DNA from 2 places in the Paenibacillus amylolyticus genome. Region 2 is predicted to be linked to the other one. Evidence: predicted binding sites of a transcription regulator. Region 2 holds the regulator's gene; the other holds the start of a gene.
The links. Region 2 encodes Rex, which represses fermentation and respiration genes when NADH is low (regulators of the CRP and FNR family bind a similar motif). Its sites were predicted from a motif close to TTGTGAAATATTTCACAA; they were not measured.
Positions count from the first base shown of each region.

Region 1 (9,639 bases), 610 kb from region 2:
CGTACAGACACCACCAGATCAGAACAAGTTTGGCGATATCTTCTTTGGAGCGAGCTGCCATCCAGATCGCCAGACAGACGAGCCAGTTACAGAGAATGCCTCGGAAGAACAACTCAGACACGGGCGCCGCCATCTTTTTGGCAGAGACAACGAATAACAGATGTTCCGGTGTGGCCGTTTTGAACAGGCCGCTACCGACAATGAGTAGACTTAATAGAATTGCGCCGAGCAGGTTACCAACAAAGACGAGCCCCCAGTTCTTCAGCGTTTCATTCACTGTGGTTCGGCCTGCCAGTGTACTCATGGTAAAGAACATATTGTTACCTGTAAACAGTTCCGATCCGGCAAAGATGACCAGCGTGAGCGCGAGTCCGAAGGACATGCCCATCAACATGGTTTGCAGTGGTGACTGTGCCGCTAGGAGCGGAGCACCAATACTGAAGATCAGAACGATGCCAAGCCCTACATAGGCACCAGCCATCAAGGCAGCAACCATATATCGTGACAGGCTTGCGTTCATTTGATCCCGTTTTTTAACCGCAGCTTCAATAATTCCCTCAACACTTGGTGTATACATCACGGTTTCCCCCATTATTTTGCATCAATCTTTGAACGTTTCGCTATATTTCGATCCAAACCTGGCCGTTCTCTACCTTTACCGGATACATCTGTACTTGACCGTTGTCCGGTGCTTGCACAAGACCTGTAGTCAGGTCAATTTTCCAATCATACAGCGGATCGTACAGATAATGCCCGGACACGATGCCTTCAGCCAGCGGCCCACCCTTAGGATGGGGGTTGTGATTATCCGCAGCGAAGATGGTACCATCCGATGCAAGAAAGACAGCAAGCTGATGGTCCTTAATCTCAACTACTCTTCCGATTCGTGGCAGGAATTCTTCAACTACTCCGGCAGGGAAGTAGGTGCCTGATTGTTTTGTCGTCATCTTAAACCACTCCTTATCTATATTTAACATTCCGGCAGTATTAATCTGCAAGCTTACTTATGGACGAGCTGATACTTCGATGCCATGGAACATTTTACTTTGGCCTTCTTCATTGCGAATCGCTTTTTGCCAAGGTTCTTCAACATGCTCAAGTGCAAATTCAATCCGCTGCATCAACGCTTTACGTTCCTCAAGGTTATCCACAACAACCGAACGAATATGCTCCAGACCCATGCGTTCCACCCACTCGGACGTCCGTTCCAGATAGTTACCTGTCTCGCGGTAATATTGCATGATGGCGCCGCACAGTTCAATCAACTCTTCATCCGTTTTCACTTTGCATAAGGGATCAGCCAGTCTTGCTTTAATACCGCCGTTACCACCGATGAAGATCTCCCAGCCTCCGTCGTTACCAACGATACCGATATCTTTGGTACATGCCTCTGCACAGTTTCGCGGACAACCGTTGACGGCATATTTAAACTTGGCTGGCAGATCCAGACGTTCGAATTTACGTTCGATGCGAGCACCCATGGCCATGGAATCCTGTGTACCGAATCGGCAGAATTGGGAGCCGACACATGTTTTGACCGTACGCAGCGATTTGGCGTATGCATAACCTGAAGGCATATCCAGTTCAGCCCAGACTTTGGTCAGATCTTCTTTTTTAACACCAATCAAGTCGAGACGCTGACCGCCGGTAACTTTGACTGCTTTCACATCATATTTGACTGAAACGTCAGCGATGCGTTTGAGGTCCGCTGGTGTAGTCACCCCGCCGTACATCCGAGGTACAACCGTATACGTTCCATCTTTTTGAATATTCGCGTTCATCCGTTCGTTAACAAAACGGGATTCTTTCTCATCTTCGTGTGTGTCTGGTGCAATCATGCCAAGGTAGTAGTTGATCGCCGGACGACATTTGGAACAACCTTCTGGCTGACTCCAACCCAGTACATTCATGACCTCTTTGGTCGTTTGTAATCCTTTTTCACGAATCTCGGCTACAATCTCATCCCGTCCCATGGAAGTACATCCGCAGATGCCCTGTTTAGCCCCAGTACTGAAACTGTCTCCAAGTACATATTGCAGAATCTGTTCCACAACCGGTTTACACCCACCACAAGAGCGTGTTGCACCGGTACAGGCTTTGATTTCATCAACAGTGGTAAGGCCCTGGTTTGTAATTACATCAACAATGGTTCCTTTGGTTACCCCGTTACATCCACAGACGATTTCGTCCTCGGGCATCGTTTCAACAGAGGTTGCTTTCTTATGACCGCCGCAGCCTGTACCCATGAGTGAACCATACAATTCTTCGGTCATTTCGGTTTGATTTTTAATCAGTTTCTGCAATTCGGCAGAATCCGTAATGTCACCGAAGAGAACAGCGCCGACCATTTTATTATCACGAAGCAGAATTTTTTTGTAGGTCCGTTTCCAGTCATCTTTGTGCGAAATGACGGTGTGCTCTGGGCTGTCGATGAATTCACCAGTTGAAAACACGTCCACACCCGAAATTTTCAATTTCGTGGATACAACTGAACCTTCATAAGGAGCGGTCTCCACACCGCAGATATGTTTCGCCAGAATCATACCTTGTTCAAACAATGGGGCAACGAGGCCGTAACATACCCCGCGGTGCTCTGTACATTCCCCGACCGAATACACATTCTCAAGTGAAGTCTGCATATAGTCATTCACGACAATACCCCGGTTCACTTCCATACCGCTTTCGCGGGCTACAGCCGTATTGGGTTTGATGCCTACAGCCATGACCACAAAATCAACATTCAGAACCGTATCATCTGCAAAACGTATCCCTTCAACGCGTTCGCCGCCCAGCAGTTCGGAAGTCTGCGCACCCATCTTGAACCGGATACCCTGACGTTCGAGTTCTGCCTTCAACATGGATGAAGCTTGCGGATCAAGCTGACGCTCCATCAGATCTTCCATCAGATGCACTACGGTAACTTCCATGCCAAGTTGTACCAACCCTTTGGCAGCTTCAAGGCCTAGCAGTCCGCCCCCGATAACGGCCGCTCTTTTATACTGCTTAGCAGCTTCCAGCATGACATTGCAATCGGCGATATCGCGAAAACCAACAACACCCTCTTTGTCATGTCCCGGTACGGGGAGAATGAAGGAGTTGGAGCCTGTTGCAATGATGATTTTGTCATAAGGAACGCGAGTTCCATCTTCAGTCACAACTTCGTGTGTCTCGGCATCGATTCGTGTAACCGTTGTGCCTGTGTGCAGCGTAATGCCGTAATCTTCATACCAGTGAAGGTCGTTCAGCACGATATCGTCCAGTGTTTTGCTTCCTTCCAGTACATAAGACAACATAATGCGGTTGTAGTTAGGATAGGGCTCTGTGCCAAAAACGGTAATATCAAATCGCGTAGTTAATTTTAAAATTTGCTCAACGGTACTAATTCCTGCCATTCCGTTACCTATGATAACGAGTTTCTCTTTTTTTCCGTTCATGTGTGTATGCCTCCTTGGATAGACGCTGTACATTACCAACAATTTTAGTGGTTTATATTTGAAATTATACAAGTAGTTGACGATAGTTTATGTGATTTAATTCACTAATAAAGATAGAAGAGTCATAAATATAATAGTGTGAGCCCCATCACAGAAAGTTATATTTATTTTCATACAAATAAGAAATGCGAACTATTGTTCTTATTTTGTTTTCGTTGTAAAATCGGAACTGGGCCGTATTGTTCCCGATTTCTTCGAAAGGACGTTTTTGCATCATGATGGGAAGATCCCACCTTATTATCGGGACAGGCGTGTCGCTTTCTGTTCTGCAGTTGGCCGGTATGCCAGTGACCGCGCCAGCAGTTACGGTTGCTCTGATTGGTTCTTTATTGCCTGACATTGATGAGCCTAATTCGCTGCTGGTATCCAGAGCCTTGCCTAACAGTCTGATCAGGTTGTTACAGACGATTCTGTTGCCCACAGCTGTATTTGTGTACTTCTATGTTCATGCCAAACCATGGAACCTGTTGCTTGCGATCCTCATTGCGCTTGTGTCATTCCTGCCTTCGCGTTCGCTTCGCAAAGTGTTGATGTTTGCGATTGGACTTGGGCTGGTTTTCTATGGTCACGCGTTCGCACCGTGGAATCTGATTGCAGGCAGCCTGCTTATGCTGTGCACCACGCTAACTCATAGGGGATTAACGCATACCTTATATGGAACTGCGGTATGGGCTGGTTTACTCTACAGCACGACCCAGCAGCAGGGCCCGGAGATCTGGGTAGCGGGAGGCACGGCATATGCGATGCATCTGTTGGCCGATTCACTCACCAATCGGGGTATTCGTCCGTTACCACCGCTCAAGTGGCGCATACGGGTGAATCTGATGAGTACAGGGACCAAGCGTGGGGCCGTTGTAGAGAATGTCTGCATTGTGCTCACACTCATTTTGGCGTGGTTCGCGTTCTCGCCATTATTTCTGTAATGACCAAATACCAGTCCTACATAAGGACTGGTATTTCTCTTATCTTATTTTACCTGTAAGCCATGAGAAGAGGGTTATGAGATCAAGTCGCTGTTGGAGTGCTGGATAAACTTTCAATATCGGAGGAGCCAAATACAAATAAAACAACAAGAATAAGCACAATTAACAGTTCGGCAAACCCGGTTCCATCAAACTCGGACATGATGTCCACCTCATTTCTTGGCCATTAAGAATTGATCCTCTGCTGAAATGCCTGTATAACATCATTAAGCGTCATATCGCCGCCAGTTTCATCCAGGAATTGTACCAGTTTGTCTGAATTGGAGGGTGTGACCTTTTGAAGTGTTTTATATTGACCAACCAATTCTACAACCAATGTAGCCTCACGAAACAACGTGACGGCATCCACTCTCAACTTTCCGCTCACCAATAGCGCCGCTACAATCAGTTCGAGATTTTTCCCTTTGAGGCTTCCATTAAGGAGGGTGTTAGCAGCGTTTGGTTTTTTGTTAGAACCTTTATTTGATTTTCCGTTCCTTCCCACTGCCATAACAGGTCCCCCACTGGTTGGTGTTTGGTTATTGATCTTCCATTATCGTATATCTTATGTGGCATTCTCCATAATGTTCGACCTATTAATCTAGTTGATTACAAAAAAAGAGACATCCCGGTCTGACGGGACATCTCTTTCAGGTACATCCTATTTAAGGACTTTCCGTTTAACCTTTACTACGCGTTATTAATTATGGTATTCATCGTTGTCCGATCAAGACCTTTGACCAGTTTCACGATCAGTTCTTTGGCCGCATCGTAGTCATCCGTATGAATGATGGAAGAAGAGGTATGGATATAACGTGCGCAGATACCAACAACTATTGATGGTACACCAATGCCACTCAGGTGAACTTGACCTGCATCGGTACCACCTGGTGAGATGAAATACTGCATTTTAACCTGATTGGATGAAGCCGTATCTTGAACATATTCCACCATTCCGCGATGGGTGAACATACCCGGGTCAAAAATACGAAGCAATGCGCCTTCTCCGATATGTCCAAATGACTGTTTGTCACCTGTCATATCATTCGCCGCGCTACAGTCCAGTGCAAAGAAGATATCAGGCTGAATCAGATTGGCCGCCGTACGTGCACCGCGAAGCCCCAGCTCTTCCTGAACCGTTGCACCAGCATAAAGCGTGTTAGGCAGTTTTTCCTTGTGCAGCGCTTCAACCAGTTCAAGTGCAAGTCCTACGCCGTAACGATTATCCCACGCTTTGGCCATAATTTTTTTCGGGTTCGCCATAGGCGTAAATTCACAGATCGGCACGATCTGCATCCCTGGATGAATGCCCCAGGATTCTGCTTCCGCACGGTTGTCTGCTCCAATATCGAGATACATGGAATTCAGATCCACAGGTTTGTTCCGCTGGGACTCGTCCAGCAAGTGTGCAGGTGTAGAACCTACAACTCCGGTAATCCGACGATCAGGTGTGATGATTTCCAATCGTTGAGACAGTACAGCCTGACTCCACCATCCACCCAGTGGACGGAACTTGATCATACCTGTTTCGGTAATGCCAGTAGTCATGAAACCTACTTCGTCAAAGTGTCCGGCTACCATAACTTTAGGACCGGATTCCTCCCCGCGTAATACACCAAATAGACTCCCCAGGCGATCCTGGACGAACTCATCGGTATAAGCGGAAAACTTATCTTTCATCCAGCCGCGAAGCTCACGTTCAAAACCGGATGCTGAAGGAAATTCCGTCAACGTACGAAACATATCCATCGTTTTTTCATTCATGTGTCAACAACTCCTCTGTTGGTATGTATTTCAGGTCACAGTAGAACGGCTACCCGCCTGTTGTCCTTTAAGATGTAGTTCAAAAAGTCTTTTATCTTTTTGAACACGCACTTTAATATGCTGAGGACTTGTTATTTAACCACTGGTCACATTACAGTATGAACCTTGCGCAAGTGATTGTCCATGTTTATGTCACGTATTTAAGGCATATTTTGGGCACTTACCGTGTCCAAGTTTCATGACTCTATCCGCTGTAGTCGTAGTCCTGATACCACTTCAATGAATATGAATATATGGAGGAGATGTCATCATTTTGTGAAGTTCTTATTTCAATATTTGTTTGTCTGTCTACAGGAAGGAGCTAAATATCCAATGAAGCCTCCAGAAGAGGGCACGGAAAAAGTACTGTTTATCGTTCTTTTTATCTTGCTCGTGATTGTTCTTCTTTATTTATAGACTATCTAAAAGTCCTCAGATCCGGCGTATTCCCACTTTGCTTTCACAACATAATCTTGTTGGAAACATATGCTGTCTGTCGCCGGATACATAACCTTCCGATTATTAACAAACAATGAATATAGGATTACACACATTGGCATTCAGCCGTAGCTTTGAACCATTTTCACATAGAGGAGGTCTTGTAACTTGCCAGCTCAATCTACATCCGGAAGCGAAAAAAAATCATCGTCCCTGTCCATGGATGAAAAGGAGTACAAAAAAGTCGCAAAAAAACATGAGCCGCCTCGTCCAATCCTGAAAAATTGCCTCAAAGCATTTCTGGTTGGGGGTACCGTCTGTTTGATTGGACAGGCCATTCAAGAGGCTTTTATGGCCGGTTTCGACATGACATCGAAGGAAGCTTCCAGTCCTACGGTGGCAGTCATGATTCTCATATCGGTTATTCTAACGTGTCTCGGCGTTTACGATAAAATGGCTCAATGGGCAGGAGCGGGAACGGCTGTACCGGTTACCGGATTTGCCAATTCCATGTGTTCTGCTGCACTGGAACATCGTGCTGAAGGACTGGTGCTCGGTGTAGGGGCCAACATGTTTAAACTTGCTGGTTCCGTTATTGTGTTTGGTGTCGTGGCAGCATTTGTCGTAGGGATCGTTTATGCCTTTTTGGGATTTGGAGGTGGGCACCTGTGAAACGATTGGGTCGCCAGACATGGCAGTTTGAGAATCGTCCGCGGATCATCGGTAAATCCGCAGTTGTAGGACCAGAAGAAGGCGAGGGTCCACTGTCATCTGATTTCGATTATGTCTACGACAACCTCGAGATCGGCGAGAAAACGTGGGAAAAGGGAGAACGTAAACTGCTCGAACAGGCCTCCCAACTGGCTTTGATAAATGCAAATATCACCAAGGAAGAGCTTCAATTTTTTGTTGGTGGAGATCTGATGAACCAGATTATCAGCAGTTCCTTTTCAGCGCGAAAACTGGGTGTGCCTTACTTGGGTGTCTTTGGAGCCTGTTCTACTTCCATGGAAACGTTAGCGTTAGCGTCCATGATTGTTGACTCCGGAGCTGGCGATTATGTCCTTGCAGGAACGGTGAGCCACAACTGTACGGTGGAGAAACAATTTCGGTATCCGACGGAGTATGGCTCACAGAAGCCGCCTTATGCGCAATATACCGTCACAGGAGCAGGGTGTGGTGTGGTCTCCCGTACTGGTGATGGTCCCGTTGTTACCAAAGCCACCATTGGACGCATTATGGATTTGGGCATCAAAGATCCCTTTAATATGGGTTCAGCCATGGCGCCAGCAGCAGCCGACACTATAATCTCTCATTTCAGGGATACGGGATTGGAACCCGGCTATTATGATCTCATTGTGACCGGGGATCTGGCTTCCGTCGGTCTGCCAATTACGAAAGAGCTTTTGCAAAAAGAAGGCATTCCAATGGAACAGACGCTTTTTAATGACTGCGGCCTGATGATCTATGATCGGGAGAAACAGCCTTATGTGGTTGCCGGGGGAAGTGGCTGCGGATGTTCTGCCACCGTCACCTATGGTCACATTTTGAACCGGATGCAGAAGGGTGATCTTAAACGGGTGCTCGTTGTTGCTACCGGGGCGCTGTTATCTCCGATTTCGTACCAGCAGGGTGAAAGTATTCCTTGTATTGCACATGCCGTAGCCATAGAAAAGGAGGGATAAAGGTAATGCAGTTCTTGTGGGCATTTATTGTTGGCGGTTTAATCTGTGTTATCGGACAGCTTCTAATGGATGGGGTTAAACTGACGCCAGCTCATACCATGAGTACACTTGTTGTGACAGGTGCGCTTGCGGATGCATTTGGCGTGTATGACCCCTTGGTTAAATTTGCAGGTGCGGGTGCTACCATCCCCATCACAAGTTTCGGTAATTCCTTGGTGCACGGGGCATTGACGGAGCTGGAAAAAGAGGGATGGCTGGGTGTGATTACAGGGATTTTCGATCTGACTGCTGCGGGAATATCGTCAGCGATCATCTTTTCTTTTCTCGCGGCATTGGTCGTTAGACCAAAAGGCTAACATAGAATGAGGAATCTCCTTGAACATATTGCGATTCAGCAGAGGCTCCGGATAACTTTTATCCGGGGCTTTTTTGTCGTATTCATGCGAGAACTGCGGTGAATCTGACGGGCTGGAAACAAATTGTGAGTTCCTTCGAGTGTACTCGTGACTCTGGATCATGTACAATAAAAGGAAATCTGTATGCTTTTTTAGGAGGTTAGACCACATGCCTGTGCGCAAAGAGTCGATCCAAATCATATCCGCAGTTCGTTCTAATCTGGAATCCTGCATTATGGGGAAATCCTTTGAAATTCAACTTTTACTTACAGCTTTGCTTGCAGGCGGGCACGTTCTGATTGAAGACGTACCGGGAACTGGCAAAACGCAGTTAATCAAGGCATTATCGAAATCCATGCGCGGTGAGTACCGACGTATTCAATGTAATCCTGATATTTTACCTAGTGATATTACGGGCGTATCTGTGTTCCATCCGAAGGATGAGCGTTTTTATTTCCGGCCAGGTCCTGTGATGACCAACATTTTGCTAGCTGATGAGATTAACCGGGCCACAACAAAAACCCAATCGGCTCTGCTCGAAGTGATGGAGGAGCGCAGCGTAACCGTTGATGGCGATACGTATGATCTGCCACATCCATTCATGCTCTGTGCAACTCAGAATCCGATTGATTTTGAAGGTACGTATACGTTGCCGGAAGCACAACTCGACCGGTTTATGTTGAAAATAAGTCTAGGTTATCCCGATAAGGAAATTGAGAAAATCCTATTGAAACAGCATCAGCTCGGTCAGCCTGTAGATCGCCTTGAATCCGTGACTCATATGGACCAGATCTCGGCAATTCAGCAGGAGATTAAAGAGGTCTTTATCGGTGATCCGGTTATGGACTATTTGCTGGATGTT
Region 1 is NZ_CP145892.1:4,865,724-4,875,362, reverse strand. It holds gene V6668_RS21700 (formate/nitrite transporter family protein) at 1-577, opposite strand, end outside; gene nirD (nitrite reductase small subunit NirD) at 621-947, opposite strand; gene nirB (nitrite reductase large subunit NirB) at 1,005-3,434, opposite strand; gene V6668_RS21685 (metal-dependent hydrolase) at 3,710-4,417, shown strand; gene V6668_RS21680 (hypothetical protein) at 4,644-4,967, opposite strand; gene V6668_RS21675 (M42 family metallopeptidase) at 5,147-6,220, opposite strand; gene spoVAC (stage V sporulation protein AC) at 6,866-7,369, shown strand; gene spoVAD (stage V sporulation protein AD) at 7,366-8,382, shown strand; gene spoVAE (stage V sporulation protein AE) at 8,388-8,738, shown strand; gene V6668_RS21655 (AAA family ATPase) at 8,947-9,639, shown strand, end outside.
Region 1: nirB (nitrite reductase large subunit NirB) is a predicted target of Rex. The motif match lies at 3,524-3,541, and genes of this name have one in related genera.

Region 2 (9,639 bases):
CTCGCATCAGTTCCTCGGTTGTGACCATATCCATGTTCACAATACCAAGTGAAGTCAACCCCGAAGCCATCATCGTCTGTACAACATTGGTGGCCTGATCAAAGTCATTGCGTGAACCTGTGGAACGACCACCGTAGTACATTTCCTCCGCAGCTGCTCCTCCGAGTGCAATCATGATCTGCTCTTCCAGAAAGCGCTTCGTATAGAGGAACTGTTCCTGTTGCGGGTTATGACGTACATATCCCAGCGCCTGACCACGCGGACTAAGTGCCACCTGGCTAACACTGCCTGGACGAACGAGTTCAGCCATAATGGCATGTCCCAACTCATGAATGGCGACCCTTTTCTTCTCTTCCACGCTCGACTCACGGTCTGTCTTCTCACCCATCATGACTTTATCAATAGCCAGGGATAAATGCCGCTGTTCGATGTTTAACAGCCCGTCTCTCATGGCGTATATTGCTGCTTCGTTCATCACACTTTCGAGCTGTGCACCGGAGAAACCATATGATTCTTCCGCTGTTTTCTCCAGATTAACTTCCTTCAACAGAGGTTTGTTCACCGCATGCAGTTCCAGAATATGCTTTCTGCCCTTTTTGTCAGGCAAGTCCACTTGAATGTGGCGGTCAAAACGTCCCGGTCGCGTCAGGGCGCTATCCAGCATCTCTTTGCGGTTTGTTGCAGCGATAACCAGAATTCTTGGCGTATCGGAAGAATAGATTCCATCCATTTCCGTCAGGAGCTGATTCAGGGTCTGATCATATTCACGCTGTTGACCACCCTCACGTTTCCCCCCGATGACATCGATTTCATCGATAAAGATAATAGCGTTTTCCTTATTTTCCTTGGTGGCACGAGTTCTCGCGTCCTTGAACAAATCCCGAATTCTGCTGGCACCCACACCAACATACATTTCCACGAACTCACTACCCGATGCTGCTACAAAAATAGAATCGGTGTAATGGGCAGCAGCCTTGGCCATCAACGTTTTCCCTGTCCCTGGAGGGCCCGTCAGCAAGATCCCTTTTAACGGGCGAATCCCGAACTTCCGGATTTCTTCATGTTTGATGAGAAAGTCAAGCGCTTCACGCAATTCCTGCTTAGCACTGTCCTGTCCACCAATTTCTTCAAAAGTAAGCTTGGAAGGTCCTTTTTTCTTCCGTTTACGTTCCTGTGCAGCGCCTACTGTAATCCCGCCACGCATTTGCATCATGAACAGCAAAGCTCCGACAAGCACTGCTGCAATCAGGATCGGAACAATATTAACACCAGTAAAAGCAAGGAAAATAATCAATACGGGAAAAAATCCGATGGCAACTTCTTTTGTCCACTTAGGCATTAGGCCACACTCCTATCTGACCGGGCACACGCGGCAGAATAATAAACTTGCTGGCATCTCCGTCTCTGAGACTGACATATACATTGTTGTCATCCATCGCTGTATTTACCTTAATTCCATTCGTCGCCATCTTTGACAACGTTGGTGTAATCTCGGTGTATTGCTTGTTCTCCATCGCCTGAGCTACGGTGAACATCGCATCACCCCACCAACTTTCCAGTGCTTCACTGGAATGATCCACAACATCCAACTTTAGTGAGCGTGTTCCAATCAGGGTCTGTCCTTCTTTGTGAATATATTGTACCAGTCTGCCCAAATCAACATCAGGTTGCAGATCAAGTTTCAATTGTACGTCATTGCGGTTAATAGTTAATTGAACGTCATTGACTCCATCGTACTGGGTTACCATTTTTTCAATCGGATTCTGCACAGCCACCTGACGATATACAAACCAACCTCCAAACAACACAACGGCTGAAATGACGGCAGTTATAGCAATAGGCAATACTTTTAGCTTCAAGTGAATTACCCCTCCCAGATTTTGGCCCAACCTACTGGCTTATTGGTATATACGAATATGTGCACATTGACTCCTGCGAGAATTTCGACAGGATTATTTGTTTTGAATATAACTTTGAGTACATATCTGAGTATATCACATCGTATATACAATTTCGAAGGCGAAAATATGAATAAATTATTAATTTTAACTATTTAAATCAAAAATGTTTACAGACAACACAAAGAACCGGTTCAGTCGGATATCCGTCTGCCGGTTCTTTCATTTCTTTAATTCTCTAGTTATGTCGCTCTATTTGTTCTAGCTGTTCGGGAGTGTATAGACCAGGTCCACCTGTTCTCCGTTGCTAAAACGATAAAAGCGATAGTGGTTATGCGTACCGTCTTTATAATACACTTGCCACACATATATTCCATTCACAACTCCGGGCATGATTCGTTTAATCTCACCGGCAGGAACTTCAGAACTGAAGCGATTGCGTATCTGCGCTTCGGACATGCCATTCTGCAGCAGCTCACTGTGTACAGCGTTTGCACCCTTAACCGGTTGATTGTTTGCGTCGAACTTAACCCAGACCATAACATCCTGGTTATCCTTGTTTTTGCCGATCAGGGTCCAGTAGATGTTGTCAGAGCCTTCTTTGTCTCCCCAGATGTACTTACGCAATTCATCATAGGATGTAATGCCCAGTTGCTCCTGTGCTGCTTGTATGGCGAGCGCTTCTTCCTTGCGTTGGTCCTGCGTGACATGAACGTAATAACGCTGAAGTCCAAACAGAATCAGAACCAGTGCAAGCAGCGAAATCCATATCCACTTCTTTTTTTTCTTCAAAAGCCGAACTTCCTTTCCCTATGATGCTGTCCTGCAATTAACGAGCAAGCAGACCATCAAATGCCAATTGAGACTCACGCAAAATGCGTTCTTCATCCAGCGTCAGACATTCGCCATGTTTCACTACTTGTTTTCCATCCACCCATACGTGTTCAACATCTTTGGCAGAAGCCGAGTAGATCGTATGTGAGATCAGGTCTGTATGTGGATAGAAATGTGCCTGTTCAATGTTAAGGGCGATAAAATCAGCCTTCATGCCAACCTGAAGTGCTCCGGTATTATTCAAGAAGATGGATTTGGCACCGTATGACGTTCCGAGTAATAACGCTTCGCCTGCTGGCACTGCCGTCGGGTCACCAGATACACCTTTGTGGATCAATGCAGCCAGTCTCATTTCCTCGAACATATCCAGGTTGTTGTTGCTTGCCGGTCCGTCTGTTCCGAGTGACACGGTAACTCCTGCTTTCAGCAACGCAGGTACCCGCGCAACACCGGAAGCGAGTTTCAGGTTACTTCCCGGGTTATGGGATACAGCCACATCATGACGGGCCAGAATCTCAATCTCTTCATCATTCAGATGCACCGCATGTGCAACCAGGGATGGACGAGAGAAAAAGCCCAGTTTCTCCAGATGTGCCACAGGACGCAGTCCATAATCAGCCACGTTCTGCTCGACTTCACGAAGCGTTTCCGACATATGTGTATGAAGGGGAAGGTTTAGGTCGTTCGCGACCTGCACAAGCTTCTCTATGTAGTCAGGAGGGCATGTATATGGTGCATGTGGCGAGATTACGGTTGTAATGCGACCATCTGCCTGTCCATTCCACTCACGCGCAAACGCAGCCGACTCCTCCAGCTTCCGCAATTGTTCTTCCTCCGAGCACAACCCGATTACACCACGTGCCAGTGCTGCTCTAACGCCGGATTGCTCCACAACTTTGGCAACTTGATCCATGTGATCGTACATGTCCAGGAAAGCTGTAGTTCCGCCTTTCAACATTTCAAGCACCGATAGCGAAGTTCCCCAATATACGTCTTCTGAAGTCATTTTCGCTTCCATCGGCCACATTTTTTCCTGCAACCATACTTGCAATGCAAGATCGTCTCCGTGCCCTCTGAGCAACGACATCGCTGCATGACCATGCGTATTGATCAGACCCGGCAGGAAGAACAGTCCTTTTCCATCCACTTTGGTACAATTTTTGTCTTCATCCGGCAATGTCTCACCAATATGCACAATCTTGTCATTCTCAACAACCATGTATCCGTGGACCACGTTCCATGTTGTGCCGCCTTCATTAACAGCAAATTTGCCATTGTGAATTACCCATCTATTTGTTGTCATCTTCCTCGTCGTCCTTTCCAGTATCCAAGTAATAGGCCAAACTAAGCAGATCTGTTGTAAAGTCAGCATGGTGAATGCGGATATGCGGCGGTGTTTTTAGAATGGTTGGTGCAAAATTAAGGATCGCTTCAATTCCTGATTCAATAAGCTGATCGGCTACATTTTGGGCTTCCGTATCCGGAACCGTGATAATTCCGATGCGAATGTTTTCCATTTTAACCGCTTCCGTCAATTCATCCATTGGTTTTACCGTCAAACTGTTGATTTGACTACCTATCTTCGGTCCATATGCATCAAATACAGCAACAATCTTCATGTTGTCTTTCAGATATGCGTTGTAGTTGGACAAGGCTTGACCGAGGTTACCCGCTCCTACCAGAGCTACATTAATTTGCTGATCGATTTTGAGAATGTGACGAATTTTCTCGATCAGATAGGATACATCATACCCGATCCCTTTACGACCAAAATCACCGAAGTAAGCCAGGTCTTTACGAATTTGGGCCGGATTCAGATCCAGCCTCTGTCCAAGCTCTTGAGAAGAAACAGTAGCCACCTCACGCTGATGCAACTCGTTCAAATAACGCAAGTATACAGGCAGACGTCGTACCACCGCTTCCGAAATTTTATCCGATTTCATTCTTGCTCCCCCTTACCAAGGCCACGATAAAATAATAGATGAAAAGATGAGCATTCTGTATAAAACTCAAAGATAAACGTGACATTTTATACAGAATGCTCCTTGTAATTTGGGTTATAAGTTCTTACGTGCAACTGCTTTAATCGGATACGGAAATATCTAATAAAGTTTAACGCCAAACGATAGTGTCATGCAATGATATAACGAACAAAACAACCATTATTTTTGTTCATTAGCAGGTTTTTCCAACCACTCGGTGATTCGTGGAACCATCTGCTCCGTGAGCATATGCTCCATTTTGGGACCAGGTAATGAATACAAAAAGAATTTACCATAATACGCTTCAATCACCCGTGTATCATAAACAATGACAATTCCTCTGTCCTTTGCTGTACGCACCAATCGGCCAAATCCCTGTTTGAAACGGATGACCGCTTGTGGCACGGACAGTTTCATGAACGGATTTTTCTTCTGTTCCTGAAGCAACTCACTCTTGGCTTCCACCAACGGATGATTCGGTGGCTGGAAAGGCAGTCGAACAATAGCGAGACAGGTTAGGGCCTCTCCCGGGATATCTACACCCTCCCAGAAGCTGCTTGTGCCCAGAAGTACCGTTGCTTTGGCATCTTGAAACCTGCGAGTCAATTTGGAACGACTTCCACTGTCAACGCCTTGCCCAAGCAACGAGATGTCGTTGCCAGACAGTGCCTCCTTCAGCGGATCATAGACCTGTCGCAGCATCTTGTATGAAGTAAACAGAACCATCATGCGTCCACGCGTAGCAATTGCCGTCTCTGCAAGTGATTGCACCAGCATATTAACAAAGTGCGCATCACCCACACTTCCCTTCACACTCGGGAAATCACGCGGAATCACCAGAAGTGACTGATCGCGATAGTTGAAAGGTGATGGCAACATCGACGTTAACAGCCGATTGTTCTCGGCCGCTTCCTGCAAGCCAAGCTGTTCAATCATGAACTGGAATGACTTATCTACCGAAAGCGTAGCCGATGTAAGCACAACACTTTTCTTTTTATCAAAAAATAAATCCTTAAGTTGTGCACTCACATCTACAGGTACGGCATACAGCTGGAGAGATTTGCTGCGGAATTGGCCGCTGGCTTCCATCCAGTACACCGTTTTGGCATCATCCATACGCATGAAGAAACGTAGATTCTCCTTCAATGTGGTCAGATCTTTCAGCAGTCCTGTAATGTCCGTGATCAGACTATCCGATTGATAATCATCCTGATCCTCTTTCACTTCAAGCAGCAATTTGTCCCCTTTGCGAACCAAATCACCCAGAGTCACATAGATCTGGTTCTCCAGATCCTGCAACTCCTGCCATTTTGCAGGTTTCTGAGATGCTTTCAGACGCAGTGAAAATTGCCCCGTCTCTCCCGGTGAAGCATCACTTCGTTCAGGCAACAGACCAAACAAGGCATCGCTCATACGATCCCACAGCTCCTTAACTTCAAGAGCGAGCGGGAACATCTGATCCACCATGGAGCCCCATTGCACCGAATTTTCATGCCCGGATAACTGCGAACGAAGCATAGGCAACTGTCCATTACGACTGTCTTTAAATAGGCGGGTCAGTGTATGAACCAAGGTGAAATATTTCATATGCATTCCAAGATGTTTACCAGCGACATCCTCCAGATGATGTGCCTCATCGATCACAAGACTCTCATAGGCTGGCAGCAGCTGATGCGCGGCTTTCACATCCGTAAATAATTTGGAGTGATTGGTGATTACGATATCAGACAACCCTGCTTCATGTTTGGCACGATGGTAGAAGCATTTACGGAACCATGGACAGGATCTTCCCAGACATGATTCGGATTCGCTCTGTACGGTCTCCCAGAAGTCCCCTCCGCGTCCGCTAAGGTTAAGTTCCTCATCATCTCCGGTTTCGGTCTGCGTAAGCCAGACGATCATCTGAGCAGCTGTGAAATAATCCTCTTTCGGTGTGGCGAATTCACGTTTATTGATTTTGTGTTCAAATTTGCGCAGGCACAGGTAATGTCCACGTCCTTTGAATACAGCAGCCTTAAACGGGAACGGAACCACTTGAGTCAGCATCGGAATGTCCCGCTCTCTCAATTGCTCCTGCAGATTGATCGTATGCGTGCTAACCATAACTTTCTGTTCTTGCTTCACACTTTCGTAAATAGCAGGCAACAGATACCCTAGAGATTTACCGGTACCCGTTCCAGCTTCGATCAAGAGATGTTTCTCTTCATCCAGGGCTTGCCTTACACTGCTGAACATCTGAGTCTGCGCTTCACGCTCTTCGTAATGATCCAGTGTATCCTTCAGATTCTCCCGAACCTGGTCCATAAACTGTTCGAAGCTTACACCATCGAGGGGGTTAGCCTCCCGCTCATCGCGTGGTGCACCAATATCGGTCCAATCACTTACATTAAGAGCAAGCTGACGATAATAGGTATGTCCGTCCAGGTCCTGAATCGGCTCTGCTTCCTTCTCACTGCGCATTCCGTCCAAAAACCAACCCAAGTCACTGTCTTCTGGTGCAAACAGGTCACTGAGGCGCTGAATCGTTATGAGCGGTAATTCCTTTAACTCATCCAGACACTTGAGTAGCACATAGGCTGTCGCCAGTGCATCACTGTCTGCCTGGTGAGGGCGATCATGTTGAAATCCGAATTCGGAAGACACATAACCGAGTTGATATGAACCCAGTGATGGGAATGTGATCTTCAGAAAATCAATTGTGTCCAGAATGCGGCCAGTGAACGGCAAATAACCGCAACGGTCAAGAGCATTCTGCAAAAAGTGAAAATCAAAAGCGACGTTGTGTCCAACAAGCACCACATCATTAAGCAGCGGAACCATCTCCATCATCATCTCTTCGAGTGAAGGAGCGTCCGCCACATCTTCATTGGTAATACCCGTTAACCCCGAAATAAACGGGGGAATCGGTACACCAGGGTTCACATAAGAACTATATATTTGAGTTATGCTGTAGTCATGATCTATGATGGCAAGTCCGGCCTGTATAATCTCACCGTCGGACTGCGTGCCGGTTGTTTCGAAATCCAATACGGCAAATTTCATTGCAATGTACGGTCCCTTCCATTCCAGTCTATGTTACAGCATAGCAAAAAAAAGGGGATTTGAAAATTAACTAACAAAAAAGCGGTGTCCCCGCCGCTATGCCAAAGGAGGGAACACCGTTTTTTTGTCGCCGAATTCCCGCTTAATGAAGGGTCGTCAGCTGATTAGCATATTGCAATTTTCCCCTGTTCAACCTGCAAGCTTCCATGTTGTACAGTGGTTCGGTCAATGTCGGGTCATACTGAAGGGCCTGTGCAAAGAGTGAACATGCAGCTTCGGGATTCGCAAGCTTGGCTTGAATACAGCCCAGGGCGTTACATACAAGCCCTTTCAAGCGAGGTGAACCCTTAAGGTACATGATCTGCTGCAAATGTGTCCCGGCTTCCGCCATTTGTTCCAGATTCAGATACGCGAGCGCCAGGTAAAAACGAGTCAATGCACTCTCCGGATGGTCGGTCACAACCCGGGAGAACTGCATGATCGCCTGCGGATACATCTGTAATTTGAAATAACCCTGACCTCGACTGAAACATTCCAGATGGAGTTCAGGCAGAGCGGTAACAGCTTCCTGTTCCGGTTCAAGGGAAGCAGGCTTATCCATCTCCCGCTCTCTCACCTGGCTCATCTTTTCTTCAAACATCAGCCATTCATCCAGCATTCCGTCACTCATCCGCTTAAGCAAGTTCCACTTTTGCAGCAATTCTTGTTTGTTCAGGCCTTCAGCGGAAGGATAGCTCTTGATAATTTCATCTAACATGTCGTTCATTTCTGCGAAAACATGCTGGAACATCGATGCATCCCCACCCTTGAAAAAATGGATTAGTGCAGTGACCTGTACTCATTTTTTGCTTCAAGGGCCGATTTCATTCTCCTTACCAGTCGATTACATAATTGTTGCGTGGACTTCCTGTTTCATCGTTTGTACAGGTTTATTCTGCCCATCTACAAATACAACGGTTGGTTTGTGAGTATTTGCCTCTTCTTGCGACATCATGGCGTAAGAAATGATAATGACGTTATCTCCAGGCTGTACCAGACGTGCAGCTGCGCCGTTAAGACATATGACCCCGCTTCCGCGTGGTCCTGGAATCACATATGTTTCCAGACGTGCACCATTGTTGTTGTTCACAATTTGCACTTTCTCGTTTTCCATCAAGTCGGATGTTTCCATCAAGTCTTCATCTATGGTAATACTACCCACATAGTTCAAGTTGGCTTCCGTTACCGTAGCCCGGTGAATTTTGGATTTCATGAGTGTTCTAAACATGGGACAGTACCTCCGATTTTTGCAACCTTATATTGTCAATCAATCTTGTTTTTCCGAATTTCACCGCAAGTGCGATGAGCAGATCGTCACGGCCTTGAACTTCTTCCTGATCTGTGAGCGGCTCCAGACTTGGAAAAGCCTGAATCTCGGCGTAGTCGATAACGGCAAGCGGTGAGGTTGCAATGTGCTCACGCAGAATACGACGGATATCTGCGGCTGTAGTAGCTACACCTGTATCTGCGGCTTCCTGAGCTGCACGCAGTGCCTTCGACAGAACCAAGGCCTGTGTACGCTGTTCTGCGCTAAGATAGACATTACGTGAACTGAGAGCAAGACCATCCTCTTCGCGAACAATTGGACAGGGTACAATTTCTACAGGCATATTCAAATCATTCACCATCTGTTGAATGACCGCAACCTGCTGAGCGTCTTTCATTCCAAAAAATGCACGCTGTGGCTGTACGATGTTGAAGAGCTTGGAGACTACAGTTGTTACTCCGTCAAAATGTCCTGGACGTGAAGCGCCACATAAGCGCTCCGTCAGTTTTGAGACAGATATCGTCGTTTGCGTTGCCTGTGGATACATCTCTTCAACAGAGGGAATAAATACGATATC
Region 2 is NZ_CP145892.1:4,258,462-4,268,100, forward strand. It holds gene V6668_RS18805 (AAA family ATPase) at 1-1,339, opposite strand, end outside; gene V6668_RS18810 (hypothetical protein) at 1,332-1,859, opposite strand; gene V6668_RS18815 (DUF5590 domain-containing protein) at 2,160-2,690, opposite strand; gene V6668_RS18820 (amidohydrolase) at 2,728-4,035, opposite strand; gene V6668_RS18825 (redox-sensing transcriptional repressor Rex) at 4,022-4,675, opposite strand; gene dinG (ATP-dependent DNA helicase DinG) at 4,895-7,756, opposite strand; gene V6668_RS18835 (tetratricopeptide repeat protein) at 7,899-8,522, opposite strand; gene panD (aspartate 1-decarboxylase) at 8,640-9,023, opposite strand; gene panC (pantoate--beta-alanine ligase) at 9,016-9,639, opposite strand, start outside.